DNA from 2 places in the Brevibacillus nitrificans genome. Region 1 is predicted to be linked to the other one. Evidence: a T-box and tRNA genes for the amino acid it is inferred to sense, from the RefSeq annotation. Region 1 holds a T-box; the other holds one or more tRNA genes.
The links. A T-box is a leader RNA that pairs with one kind of tRNA and senses whether it is charged. The one in region 1 lies ahead of leuS (leucine--tRNA ligase), so its partner is inferred to be a tRNA-Leu.
Positions count from the first base shown of each region.

Region 2: it has a tRNA-Leu gene. The T-box ahead of leuS (leucine--tRNA ligase) is inferred to sense a tRNA for this amino acid. The anticodon was not compared.

Region 1 covers NZ_RHHU01000014.1:28,653-34,885, reverse strand. Annotated here, with positions in the region: gene yqeH (ribosome biogenesis GTPase YqeH) at 1-242, shown strand, start outside; gene EDM59_RS21710 (shikimate dehydrogenase) at 319-1,173, shown strand; gene yhbY (ribosome assembly RNA-binding protein YhbY) at 1,212-1,502, shown strand; gene EDM59_RS21700 (nicotinate-nucleotide adenylyltransferase) at 1,511-2,095, shown strand; gene yqeK (bis(5'-nucleosyl)-tetraphosphatase (symmetrical) YqeK) at 2,088-2,678, shown strand; gene rsfS (ribosome silencing factor) at 2,678-3,034, shown strand; gene EDM59_RS21685 (class I SAM-dependent DNA methyltransferase) at 3,040-3,783, shown strand; T-box leader at 3,828-4,071, shown strand; gene leuS (leucine--tRNA ligase) at 4,135-6,233, shown strand, end outside.
Region 2 covers NZ_RHHU01000003.1:454,584-460,816, forward strand. Annotated here, with positions in the region: gene EDM59_RS04085 (cytochrome c biogenesis CcdA family protein) at 1-479, shown strand, start outside; gene EDM59_RS04090 (TlpA family protein disulfide reductase) at 503-1,036, shown strand; gene EDM59_RS04095 (Mpo1-like protein) at 1,111-1,317, shown strand; gene EDM59_RS31345 (hypothetical protein) at 1,439-1,636, shown strand; gene EDM59_RS04105 (YycC family protein) at 1,800-1,955, shown strand; gene EDM59_RS04110 (thioredoxin family protein) at 2,044-2,610, shown strand; gene EDM59_RS04115 (hypothetical protein) at 2,702-3,004, shown strand; tRNA gene EDM59_RS04120 (tRNA-Leu) at 3,072-3,153, shown strand; gene EDM59_RS04125 (hypothetical protein) at 3,280-3,558, opposite strand; tRNA gene EDM59_RS04130 (tRNA-Gly) at 3,735-3,808, opposite strand; gene EDM59_RS04135 (hypothetical protein) at 4,060-4,446, shown strand; gene EDM59_RS04140 (YkgJ family cysteine cluster protein) at 4,586-4,930, opposite strand; gene EDM59_RS04145 (YczE/YyaS/YitT family protein) at 5,270-5,923, shown strand; gene EDM59_RS04150 (YebC/PmpR family DNA-binding transcriptional regulator) at 6,148-6,233, shown strand, end outside.

The sequences.
Region 1 (6,233 bases):
AGGCGGATGAAGTCCTGGAAAAGCATCATGGCAGCTTGCTTGTTCCACCGACTGGGGAAGAGGCAGCAAAAGCCTTACCGCCGTTTGTGAAGCATACATTTAAAATTAAGCCAACTGGAATCACGACAGACGTTGTCATTTCCGGATTAGGCTGGGTAAGCCTCCAGGGCAAGCATGATGCGAGTATTGTCGTTCATGCGCCGAAAGGGGTTAGTGTGGGGATCAGAAAAGGGCTAATCTAGCTCCTCCGAAGAGAATAGGGCCGCCCTTGTTTCTTGGTTGTTTGTAAAGAGAGCCTATAGGGGGTAGGAGAGCAAAATGATTACGAGTAAAACACAGCTGGTTGGTTTGTTCGGCCACCCGGTTTCCCATTCACAGTCGCCTATGATGCAGAATGCCGCCTTTTCAGAAACGGGCTTGGGCTATGCCTATGCTGCCTTTGATGTAGAGCCTGACAACCTGGAGGATGCCGTGGCAGGGATTCGCGCTCTGGGTCTGAAAGGAATCAATGTGACGATTCCGCACAAGGTCGCCATCATGCCGATGCTCGATGAGATTGACCCCTTGGCCAAGCGGATCGGTGCGGTAAATACGGTCGTGATTGAAGAGGGTCGCCTGATCGGCTACAACACAGATGGTATGGGCTATGTCCGTTCCCTCGTAGAGGAGACAGGGATTGAGCTTGAGCAGCAGATCGTGACGATGGTTGGCGCAGGCGGCGCGGCGCGTGCAGTAGCTTTTACCCTTGCCGAAAAAGGCGTGAAGGAAATTCGCATCATCAACCGTTCACGCGAAAGAGCCACCCTTCTTGCCGAATCCTTAAAGCCGATAGTGTCGACCCGCATCGTGGAGCAGGGAGAAGGGAAAGAGGCGATCGCGGATGCGTCCTTGTTGATTAATACGACTTCGATCGGCATGCTGCCGAATGTGAATGAAATGCCTGTTCCGAAAGAGTGGCTGCACGATCAGCTGACGGTCAGTGACCTGATCTACAATCCACTGGAAACCCGTTTGCTTGCAGAAGCAAAGGCGATTGGAGCACGTGTTCACTCAGGCGTTGGCATGTTCGTTAACCAAGGAGCATTGGCCTTTGAGCTGTGGACCGGGAAAAAGGCTCCGACAGAAGCCATGCGCCAGATCGTCCTTTCGCAATTGACAAAAACAGCACAATAACGATAATGATACGTTCATACGTAGAAGGAGGCATGCCGATGTTGACCGGCAAGCAAAAACGTTTTTTACGCGCAGAAGCGCACCACCTGACCCCGATTTTCCAAGTGGGAAAAGGTGGCGTAAATGAAAATATGATCACGCAGATCAAAGAGGCGCTGGAAGTGCGTGAATTGATCAAAGTAGCGATCCTGCAAAACAACAATGACGACAAGCATGAAGTCGCAGAAGATTTGGCGGCAGGTGCAGGAGCGGAATTGGTTCAGCTGATCGGGCATACCGTTGTACTGTACAAAGAGTCTCGGGAAAACAAAACGATCAAGCTGCCGTAGCGAACATCATGGATGAACGCATAAAGCATGTCGGAATTTTAGGTGGGACGTTCGATCCGATTCATTGCGGCCATTTGCTTGCTGCAGAGCAGGCGAGGGAGCAAGCGGGTCTGGATGAGGTGTGGTTCATGCCCACACATATCCCGCCGCATAAAACACGTGACGGGCTGACGGACGCTGCTACAAGGCTTGAGATGGTGGAGCTTGCGGTAGCGGATCACGAATCGTTTCGGGTGACGGATGTGGAGCTCAGACGTGAGGGACCCTCTTACACCTACGACACGATCGTTCAGCTGGTCGAGCAGTACCCAGATTGCCGTTTTTCCTTTATCATTGGGGGTGATATGGTCGAGATCCTGCCGAAATGGTACCGTTTTGAGGAGCTGAGCCGCATGATTCGATTCATCGGTTTGGCGAGACCTGGCGCGGATATCGATCGTGTGCCGAATGACACCGTAACCTTTGTTGAAATGCCGGTTTGGGATATCTCATCCACGCTGATCCGGATGAAAGCAGCGGAAGGCCAAAGCATTCGTTATTTGGTTCCTCGTTCAGTCGAGCGTTATATAAAGGAGAACGGATTCTATGCGTGAGTGGAGCAATCGGGAGGAGCTGCTCGCACAGGTGCGGGCCCAAATGCATGATAAAAGGTATGCCCACACACTGGGCGTAGCGGAGTCCGCAAGGCAGCTGGCGATCCGCTATGGGGCCGATCCTGACAAAGCACAGCTTGCCGGATACTTGCATGATTACTGCAAATGCTGGCCAGTCGACAAGATGTTTGAGATTCTGGTTCGCCATGATATGCCAACAGAGCTGTTGGAAGGCGAGAAAGAGCTGTGGCATGCTTTTGCCGGAGCGATTGTCATCCAGTCAGACCTCGGTATTACGGATCCGGAAATATTGCAGGCTGTCCGCTATCACACAACGGGGCGTGTCGGCATGACCCTGTTAGAAAAAGTGGTATGTGTGGCAGACTATATAGAACCGAACCGCAACTTCCCTGGTGTCGAAGAGATCCGCGCCTTGGCGCAGGAGGATTTGGATGCAGCGCTTGCCCTTGCTCTCGGAGGCACGATGCAGTTTTTGATAGAAAAGAAAAAGACGGTATTTCCGTTGACATTATTGGCTTATAACGATTTGATATCCTTAAAAAGGGAGAATAGGAGGGTTTAATGGTTAAAACAGTAGAAGATTTGGCCCGTTTGGTTGTGAAGGCAGCAGAGGACAAGAAAGCAGAAAATCTGATGGTGCTGGACATCCGCAATCTGTCTGTGATCTCCGATTACTTTATGATTTGCCACGGGAACAACGAGCGTCAGGTGCAAGCGATTGTAAAAGAGATCCGTGATCAGGCCCACAAAAACGGAACGAACATCCGCGGAATTGAAGGTGCTGAGGAAGGTCGCTGGGTTCTCGTCGATCTGGGGGATGTGGTGATCCACGTGTTCCACCGTGAGGATCGCGAGTTTTATAACCTGGAGCGTCTGTGGAAGGATGCAGAGGTCGTATCCTTCTCAGAACAAGGGTAATAGCTATGGCGTACGCGCATATGGCAGCTGTGTATGACAAGCTGATGGCGGATTCGCCTTATGATCAGTGGCTGGACTGGGTGGAGAGCAACTGGGAAAAAGGGGATAAGCCTAAGCAGGTGATTGATTTGGGCTGCGGGACCGGCACGATCGCCATCCCGCTCGCAAAGCGCGGCTATCGGGTGACCGGTGTCGACCTGTCTGCCGAAATGCTGGCGGTCGCCTATGATAAAATGCGCCAGGCGCAAGCTGACGTTAACTGGGTCGAGCAAGATATGCGTGAGCTGGAACTGCCTGTGGCAGATGCTGTCATCTCCTTGTGTGATTCGCTTAGCTATCTGACAGAGGAAGAAGATGTACAGGAGACGTTTCGCAGGGTGTACGCCCATCTCGTCGAGGGAGGCAGCTTCTTGTTTGACGTACACAGTCCGTACAAGATGCTGCACATTTTCGGAGACGAGACGTTCACGTACATGGACGATGAAGTTTCGTACATTTGGCAATGTTTTTGCGATCCGCTCCGCCTTGAAGTCGAGCATCAGCTGACCTTTTTCATCCGCCAGGAAAACGGCTTGTATGAGCGAATGGAAGAGGAGCATTTTCAAAGGGCATACCAGCCGATTCAACTGATTCGCTGGCTGAAGGATGCAGGCTTTGAAGACATCGTGCTGTCGGCAGATTACTCCAACCAACCGCCGCATGAAAAGAGCGATCGCCTATTTTTTGCAGCACGAAAGCCGAAACGTTGACACGGCAGGTTCACATTTACTATAATCGTGTTATAACTGCAAAATTCGACGCGTTGAAAGAGGAATAGTAGGTAATCACTCCGAGGTTAAGAGAGTTGACGGCTGGTGCAAGTCAACCCGGAGTAAGCTGAACTCACCTCCCAGCACTTGCCCCCAAGACCGGGTACAGCTCGGTTGAGTAAGGGTGGGCGAATCCTCCACGTTACGGATGGAATCAAGTGGGTGAATGCAGGACATTTGCCAATCTGGGTGGTACCGCGGGAGTAAACACAACCTCTCGTCCCTTTTCGTCAATCGATAGGGACGTGGGGTTTTTTTATTTTTTACCATTAAGGATGGGAGTGCTTTACCATGGTTTTTAGTCATCACAACGTAGAAAAAAAGTGGCAGCAATATTGGGAGCAAAACAAGACCTTCAAGACCTCTGAGGACGCTGGCAAAAAGAAATTTTATGCACTCGATATGTTCCCGTATCCGTCTGGTGCTGGCCTGCACGTAGGGCATCCAGAGGGCTACACGGCGACGGATATCTTGTCCCGCATGAAGCGCATGCAAGGCTACAACGTACTTCATCCAATGGGCTGGGATGCGTTTGGTTTGCCAGCGGAGCAGTACGCACTGGATACGGGGAATGACCCTGCAGAATTTACGGAGAAAAACATCCAGACCTTCCGCCGTCAAATCAAATCTCTGGGCTTCTCCTACGACTGGGATCGGGAAGTCAACACCACTGATCCACACTACTACAAATGGACCCAATGGATCTTCACGAAGCTGTATGAGCACGGTTTGGCTTACATCGACGAAGTAGCTGTAAACTGGTGCCCTGCACTGGGTACGGTACTGGCGAATGAAGAAGTCATCGACGGAAAAAGTGAACGCGGTGGTCACCCGGTAGAACGCCGTCCGATGAAGCAGTGGGTTCTGCGAATTACAGCGTATGCGGAGCGTCTGCTGTCTGATCTGGAAGAGCTGGATTGGCCAGAGAGCATCAAGGAAATGCAGCGCAACTGGATCGGCCGTTCCGAGGGTGCGGAAGTCACTTTTGGCATCGAAGGGCATGATGAGACCTTGACCGTCTTCACGACGCGTCCTGACACCTTGTATGGGGCGACCTATGCGGTCCTGGCGCCAGAGCACAAGCTGGTGGACCTGATTACCACAGACGAACAGAAAGAAGCGGTAGCGGCTTACCTGGAACAGGCGAAGCACAAGAGCGATCTGGAGCGTACAGATTTGGCAAAAGAAAAAACCGGGGTCTTTACCGGTGCGTATGCCATTAACCCGGTGAACGGCGAGCGTCTGCCGATCTGGATTGCCGATTACGTATTGATCAGCTATGGTACCGGTTCGATCATGGCGGTTCCTGCACATGACGAGCGTGACTACGAGTTCGCGAAAACGTTTGACCTGCCTATCAAGCAAGTCATCGCGGGCGGAGATATTTCGAAAGAAGCGTACGCAGGGGACGGAGCCCATATCAACTCCGAATTCCTGGATGGCTTGAACAAAGAGCAGGCCATTGCCAAAATGATCGAATGGCTCGTTGAAAACGGCAAAGGAAATCGCAAGGTGACCTACCGTCTGCGTGACTGGTTGTTCAGCCGCCAACGCTACTGGGGTGAACCGATCCCAATCATTCATCTGGAAGATGGCACGATGAAGGTCGTTCCAGAAGAAGAGCTGCCTGTCATTCTGCCGAAGACAAAAGAAATCAAGCCTTCGGGTACAGGCGAATCGCCACTCGCCAATATTACCGACTGGATCAACATCGTAGATCCTGTGACGGGTCAAAAAGCTCGCCGCGAGACCAACACGATGCCACAATGGGCGGGTAGCTGCTGGTACTTCCTGCGCTTTATCGATCCGCACAATGACAAAGCGCTGGCAGATCCGGAAAAACTGAAAGAGTGGCTGCCGATTGACATTTACATCGGTGGTGCCGAACACGCGGTATTGCACTTGCTGTACTCCCGTTTCTGGCACAAATTCCTGTACGACATCGGAGTCGTACCGACCAAAGAACCGTTCCAAAAGCTGTTCAACCAAGGGATGATTCTGGGCGAGAACAATGAAAAAATGAGCAAATCCAAAGGCAACGTGGTGAATCCGGACGATATCATCAACAGCCATGGTGCTGATACCCTGCGCATGTACGAAATGTTCATGGGACCTCTGGATGCGTCCATCGCCTGGTCGACAAAAGGACTGGACGGCGCTCGTCGCTTCCTGGACCGCGTCTATCGCCTGTTTGTGAACGACAACGGACAGCTGAACGAGAAGATCGTAGATACCTCCAAAGTGGCGGGTATGGAGCGCACGTACCATCAAACAGTGAAGAAAGTAACGGAAGACTACGAAGGTCTGCGTTTCAACACAGGTATTTCCCAACTGATGGTATTTGTAAACGAAGCGTACAAACAAGAGGTATTGCCGAAGAAGTACATGGA
Region 2 (6,233 bases), on a different contig from region 1:
TCGGCAGTTTGTTTGTCAATCAAAAGGACTTGATCCGTCAGCTAGGCGGCATTTTGCTTGTCGTCATCGGACTGATTATGCTTCAGGTGTTTAAAATGGATTGGATGATGCGCTCATTTAAGGTTGATTTAAAATCGCGCCCATTGGGGTATACTGGGTCCATACTGGTAGGAATGACTTACGCGGCTGGTTGGACGCCATGCGTGGGACCGATTCTTTCCGGGATTATTGTCATGGGCGTGACGGATCCTTCTCGTGCCTTGTCGTATACACTCGCTTATACATTGGGTTTTGCTATTCCGTTTTTTGTAATGACTTTCTTTATCAGCAAAGTAAGCGCGATCGTCAAATACTCCGATCAGTTTATGAAGGTGGGCGGCGCTATCATGATTGTGTTTGGCGTGCTGCTGTACACCGATAAAATGACGGATATTACACGTGTGCTCATTCAACTGTACGGTGGATTTACAGGATTCTGATCGAATGAAGCAGAGGTGACGTAATGAACAAAATAGCGTTGGCGATGCTGGTTACAGTAGGCGTCGGCTATGCGGTCTGGCAGCAGCCTCAGGAGTCCGTCGCGGTTGTGTCTGAGGTGCAAAAGCCGGAAGTAGGGTTTGCAGCGCCTCATTTCTCTTTGACTGGGCTGGATAATCAAGTGTACAAAGTTGAAGGAAAAAGGGACAGGCCCGTCATTCTCAATTTCTGGGCATCCTGGTGCGGTCCTTGCCGTATGGAGGCGCCGGATTTGCAGAAGCTCTACGAGAAATACAAAAACCAGATCGATTTGTACGGCATCAATGTAACCAACAACGACAGTCCAGAGGCTGCAGCCGCGTTTGTACAGAGCTACAAGCTCACGTTTCCGATTCCTATGGATGTGGCCGGAACGGTCTCCAACCGATATCTGATTCAAGCGTTTCCAACTACGTACGTGATCGATATGAATGGCGTCGTCCGAAAGAAGATTATCGGGATGATAGATGCACCGACGCTAGAGCTGGAAATGCGCAAGCTGCTCCAGGAAAAACCGTAAACGATAGAGAGAACCTCCCAAAACGCTGTGTGTCCGCGCAGCGTTTTTTGCTTTTGCCACGATGGCCATCACAGATGATTGTCATTTCCTTGCCGCTGCTTTTCTGGAATGGGAAGCGGGCCGCAGCGCTATTTATTCTTGACTGGATATTTCAATTTGTTGGTCATTTCTTCGAAGGAAATCCTCCGTCCTTTTTCAAGAATCCTGTTTATCTCCTAGTTGGTCCGTGGTGGATCCTAAAGAGGCTAGGGCGTTTATTGTTAGGAAAACCATTCAAATAGGGCTGCATGCAACCGTTCTGCCTATTTTCGTGTAAAGAGCCCCGTTTTGTGTCTTTGCCTAAAGAATGGGGTTGTTCTCCTTCATAGACTGGAGTGATCTAGGGCTAAGGGAGGGGAGAAGATGGCTAAGGCAAAGAAAATCAAGAAGAAAAACTCTAGGCAGCATCCAAATCAATTGAACTTGAAAATTGTGACTTCTTCTACTTGTCAGGTGTGCAAACAACAATGTGCGCGTGGGTTAGCATATCTCGAGAAAATGTCCCAGCCCGGCGAGATCGGATACGGGGTGCCGTGCATCCTGACGAAACGGCAGACATAGGCGGTTGTATAGAGAGAACCCTTCATCCAGCGGAGACGAGGGGTTTTTTCGCATGCAGAACGAACTGTTTCCCCCCACGAATGCCTGCGTTCTATGGCAAGATCGTCTGGCATGTACTATACTGAAGAGACTTCTATTTTGCAGATGAAAGGAGGGTGATTTTGTGCGTCCCTTGCAAATATCGCCCGAAACAGCCGTGAAATTGGCTGAGAAACTGAATGTTCCGCTGGAGCAGCTGATGCATATGCCCCAGCATATTTTGATGCAGAAAATGCTGGAGCTGGCCAAACAAGAAGAGGAAGAGAAGAACCAAGAGTAAGCCGTACCGACTGTTTGAAAGACAGGAGTTTTCGATGCGGCTGTAGAATCGTAAACACGAAACAAAGCATGGAGGAGGAGGAATACATATGGCAGCAAACGTGTCTCACAAGCTCCGTAACGGGATAAAACCTCAAGCATTTATCGATGGGATGACCAAGAATCAGGATACTTTTCTCAGCAGGAAGGCAGAGTTTTCGTGGCCGAGTGAGGAAGACCGTGCTTTTTTTGCTTCGCTCGCCAATCGGGATGATCTTCGTTGCCTGATCATCGCGGCGGACTGGTGCGGTGACGTTGTCCGCAATATACCGGTGGTGCTGGAAGCCTTGAAAGAAACGGAAATACCAACGGAGATTTTTATTATGGAAGAGCATCTGGATCTCATGGATGAATTCTTGACTATGGGTGGCCGCTCCATCCCGGTAGTTCTTTTCGCAGATACGGGTGGACATGTGCTGGCGAAATGGGGACCGCGTCCAAAGCATGTCCAAGACGTGATGATCGCGTTTAAGGAGCAGAACCCAGATCGCAATGCACCTGCGTATGAGGAGAATCTCAAGGCTGCACGCGCGGAAATGCTCAAGCAATACGGGGAAGGTACTGGATACCAAGCTGTCATCGTGAAAGAGCTTCGAGAACTTCTTTCTTCCATTTAACGATTGATTTCGTGGCGGGCGGAGATCCTCTCCGCCTGTTTGCACGATTTCGTGGTTCGACGCAGAATCAGATGTAGAAAGGTTGAATGAAATGCACTACTACGGTAATGAAACGATCATGTCCTTGGAGCAAGTCCTGCGATTAAAGCCATCGGAAGTACGTATTCTGGAATGGGTACGGACTTATGAGTTTTTGGAAAACAGCTATGGCATTGACGAGTCTGTACCGTACTTTCTGGATATCCAGTGCATGGCAGAAGGGGTACGTATACGGAAAAATCGCATAGCAGATTTTCCGGAATTTATTTGTGAAGAAGAGCGTTCTTTTCCAACCGTGGAAGAAGCATTGGCTGTTTTTCATCAGTGGGCTGAGGAAATTTTGGCGAAGCTGTAAGTGGTGAGAAAAATCAAACGTTGATTTTCTATCAAAATTGTGCTAGTATGAAGTCACAGATTGATATGCCGGTGTGGCGGAATGGCAGACGCGCGCGACTCAAAATCGTGAGGGAAACCGTGGGGGTTCAAGTCCCTTCACCGGCACCACTATTTCCATAACGGTAACGATATAGCACACACTCGAAGTGTTTACAGCGCTTGGGAGGTGTGTTTTTTGATTTGTCTTTTTCCGTAGCCGAAATTCGCGCAAACAAAAATCCCCCCGAAGAGGGATTAGTAGCTCAGAACATTTTCTTGATACCTTTTCATCACCGTATTCGCAATGCCAATCTTGCTGTCCAGATAGCCAGTCGGATTGACAGAGGCGATCGATCCACTCTCTAGCTCCTGCAGTCTCAGATCAACGAGGAACCCAGCTACTCTCGACAAATGATCAATGACAGTTATCAATTCCGTTTGCGGTTGTTGTGCACCCAGTTGTAACGAGGCGGCATGAATCTCCGTAATCTTTTTGTACAGCTCCATGAGATATTCTGAGTTGAGTTGGGTCATGATTTCACTCCTTTCAACAGGGCTGATACTTCATTTCTATGTAGGAGTGATGAGATTAGAACAAGCTTTGTAAGCGTTTTCCTTCATGAGAATTAGAGAGCGAGCTGGATATCGTGACGGAGCAGCTCCATTTTAGCAGAAAATGAAAAAAGCCTTGCTGCGCAAGACTTTTCAGATGGAGCGGGTGATGGGAATCGAACCCACGCTACTAGCTTGGGAAGCTAGAGTTCTACCATTGAACTACACCCGCAAACGTTTTTTGTTGCTTTTATTTTAACAATATTATATAACGTTCAATCAAAGAAGTCTAGTGGATTACATGATCCTGTAGTTTTTTACAAGGGCTCACTCACTCGATTCGGAATGTGCCCATTTTTAGGGTACACATAGGGCAAGCCAGTGTAAATATCAGGAAAATCATCTGCACCATGTGGAGTCGCCTCGAAGTATGGTATCCTTAGGAAACAAAGAATGAACTGTCCGAATAGGAGTGATTCTCGCGTGAATATGTGGATGCTTTCAAAAGTGATGGTGGCAGCCGTGTCTGGCTTTTTCATGTTTGGGGATGTGACGGAAACGGAATCAAGCGGAGGATCAGAAGCTGTCAACCATGCCCCGGCTCTCACGGAAAAAATGCCGGATGTAGAGACGATCTCTCCTTGGGTTGAGTATAAAATCGATGTCAGCGAGGTTTTTTCGGACGCGGATGGAGATGAACTCATTTATTCGGCCTTATCTCAGAGTGAGGCCGTCGCAAAAGTGGAAGTGGAAGGGAGCCTGGTGAAAGTCATGGCTCAAAAGCCTGGGGAAGTGACGATCATCGTGACCGCAAGTGATCAAAAAGGCGGAACCGCATCGACTGCCTACCGTTATAAAATAACAGAGTGATGCAAGGGAAGGCTGTCGATTACGTTTCGGCAGCCTTTCCTTGCAGATTCCGATGATTCGCAAACATTCCAACATTACATAAATTTATGTAGGTATAATACAGTTGAACATGGTAGGATGGAGAAGGAAGCAGGGGCAGTCAAAAGTCCTTCCAGGTAAAATCGATGCTCAAGTGTCCGATGGGCTTTTCTTTTCGCAAAGTACGCGATTTCGTGGCCAATTCTGGTTTTCGAAAACAAACGAGGTCTGTGTAATACCCAAAATCTCGACAGATTTCTGGGCGTGCTGCGTGTATTCCGCACTGGTCTTTATCGAGGTCGTAAAAAATACAGGTTCCCAATAAGCGTTGCTGCTTTTCCAAGCTCTCGCGGATTTTTCGCGGCATGCTTTTGAGCATCTTCTGTATCTTTTTTAGCTCATATTCGGTTATGGGAACAGGACCACAGCAAAGTCCTTTGCAGCCCTGGCAAGGTAGTGTCTCCATGATTGTCGAGCCCCTTCCATGATTCATAAGGTTTTCTCAATGAACATTATGGAAGTTGAAGGGGTGTTTGTAAATAAAAAATATTCAATCATACCACAAAACAAGGATTTTGTCAATAATTATTTTAAGTTTGAAAGATATCCCGATGCCTGGGGCCATCTATACAGGAAACGCCAGGTGATTTGCGGATCATAGAGCTGGCTGCAAACGAGATAAGAAGGATACCGGTAAGGTGGAAAGGAAGTTGCGATGATGCTGGAATATTTGCGTGGCTGGATGCTGGCCCCTCCCTCTACTGCTCGAATCCAAGGCGAATAACGATTCTGGGGAGGGCTGTAAGTGAGTAGGAAGACCGTGTTTCATCCGTTGATTATTCGCTACGGGGTATTTATGCTAGGATTGGCCATCATGGGGTTTGGGATCGGGATGATGATCCAGGCTAATCTAGGAGTAGCGCCATGGGATACGCTGCATATTGGATTGCAAAAAACGTTTGGCTTAACGATTGGGATGTGGTCGCAAATCGTGGGTTTGTTGATCATCGTTTCCTCTTATGTGATCGGGAAAATAAAGCCTAGCGTAGGAATGTTTTTGAATATGTTTTTCTTTGGGCTGTTCATTGATCTTTTTATGTGGCTGAAATGGATACCGATCGGCGGAACGCTCAGTGAACGTATTTTTCTATTTGCAGCTGGCTTGTTGATCTACACGTTCGGGACTGGCATGTATATCTCTCCGCATCTGGGGGCAGGACCGCGGGACAGCTTTATGCTAGCGCTGCATGACCGAACCGGCTGGGATGTCGGCCGGATCAGGATCGGGATTGAATGCACCGTGACATTGCTAGGTTTTTTGCTGGGAGGTCCTGTTTCTATCGGTACTTTGGTAACAGCGCTATCGATTGGCCCTTTGATTAAACGCTTTATCCCCATGTGGGAACGCGTGATGGCAAAGCTGAATAGCGTCAGAAGCGAAAGTCAGTTAGCCAAATAAAAAACGGACCGCCATGGAGCAGCCTTCATGGCGGTTCTCTTTTCAAGTCAAGGAAGGAAGAAAGCAGCAAACCCAACTGTTCTTTTTTGAGAATCACCCTTATAAAAAAGAGAGAAATAAGGTATAATATAGACTTGTGAAAGAGTGCGAGAAATCATTCGCACTTTTTGTCGATGAACGTAGAACGGAAAGAAATCCTTTGCTATCGAAAGAGAGTGGGAAAAATGGGTCGTAAGTGGAACAATATTAAAGAAAAAAAGGCGTCCAAAGACGCTAGCACCAGCCGTGTATACGCAAAGTTCGGAAAAGA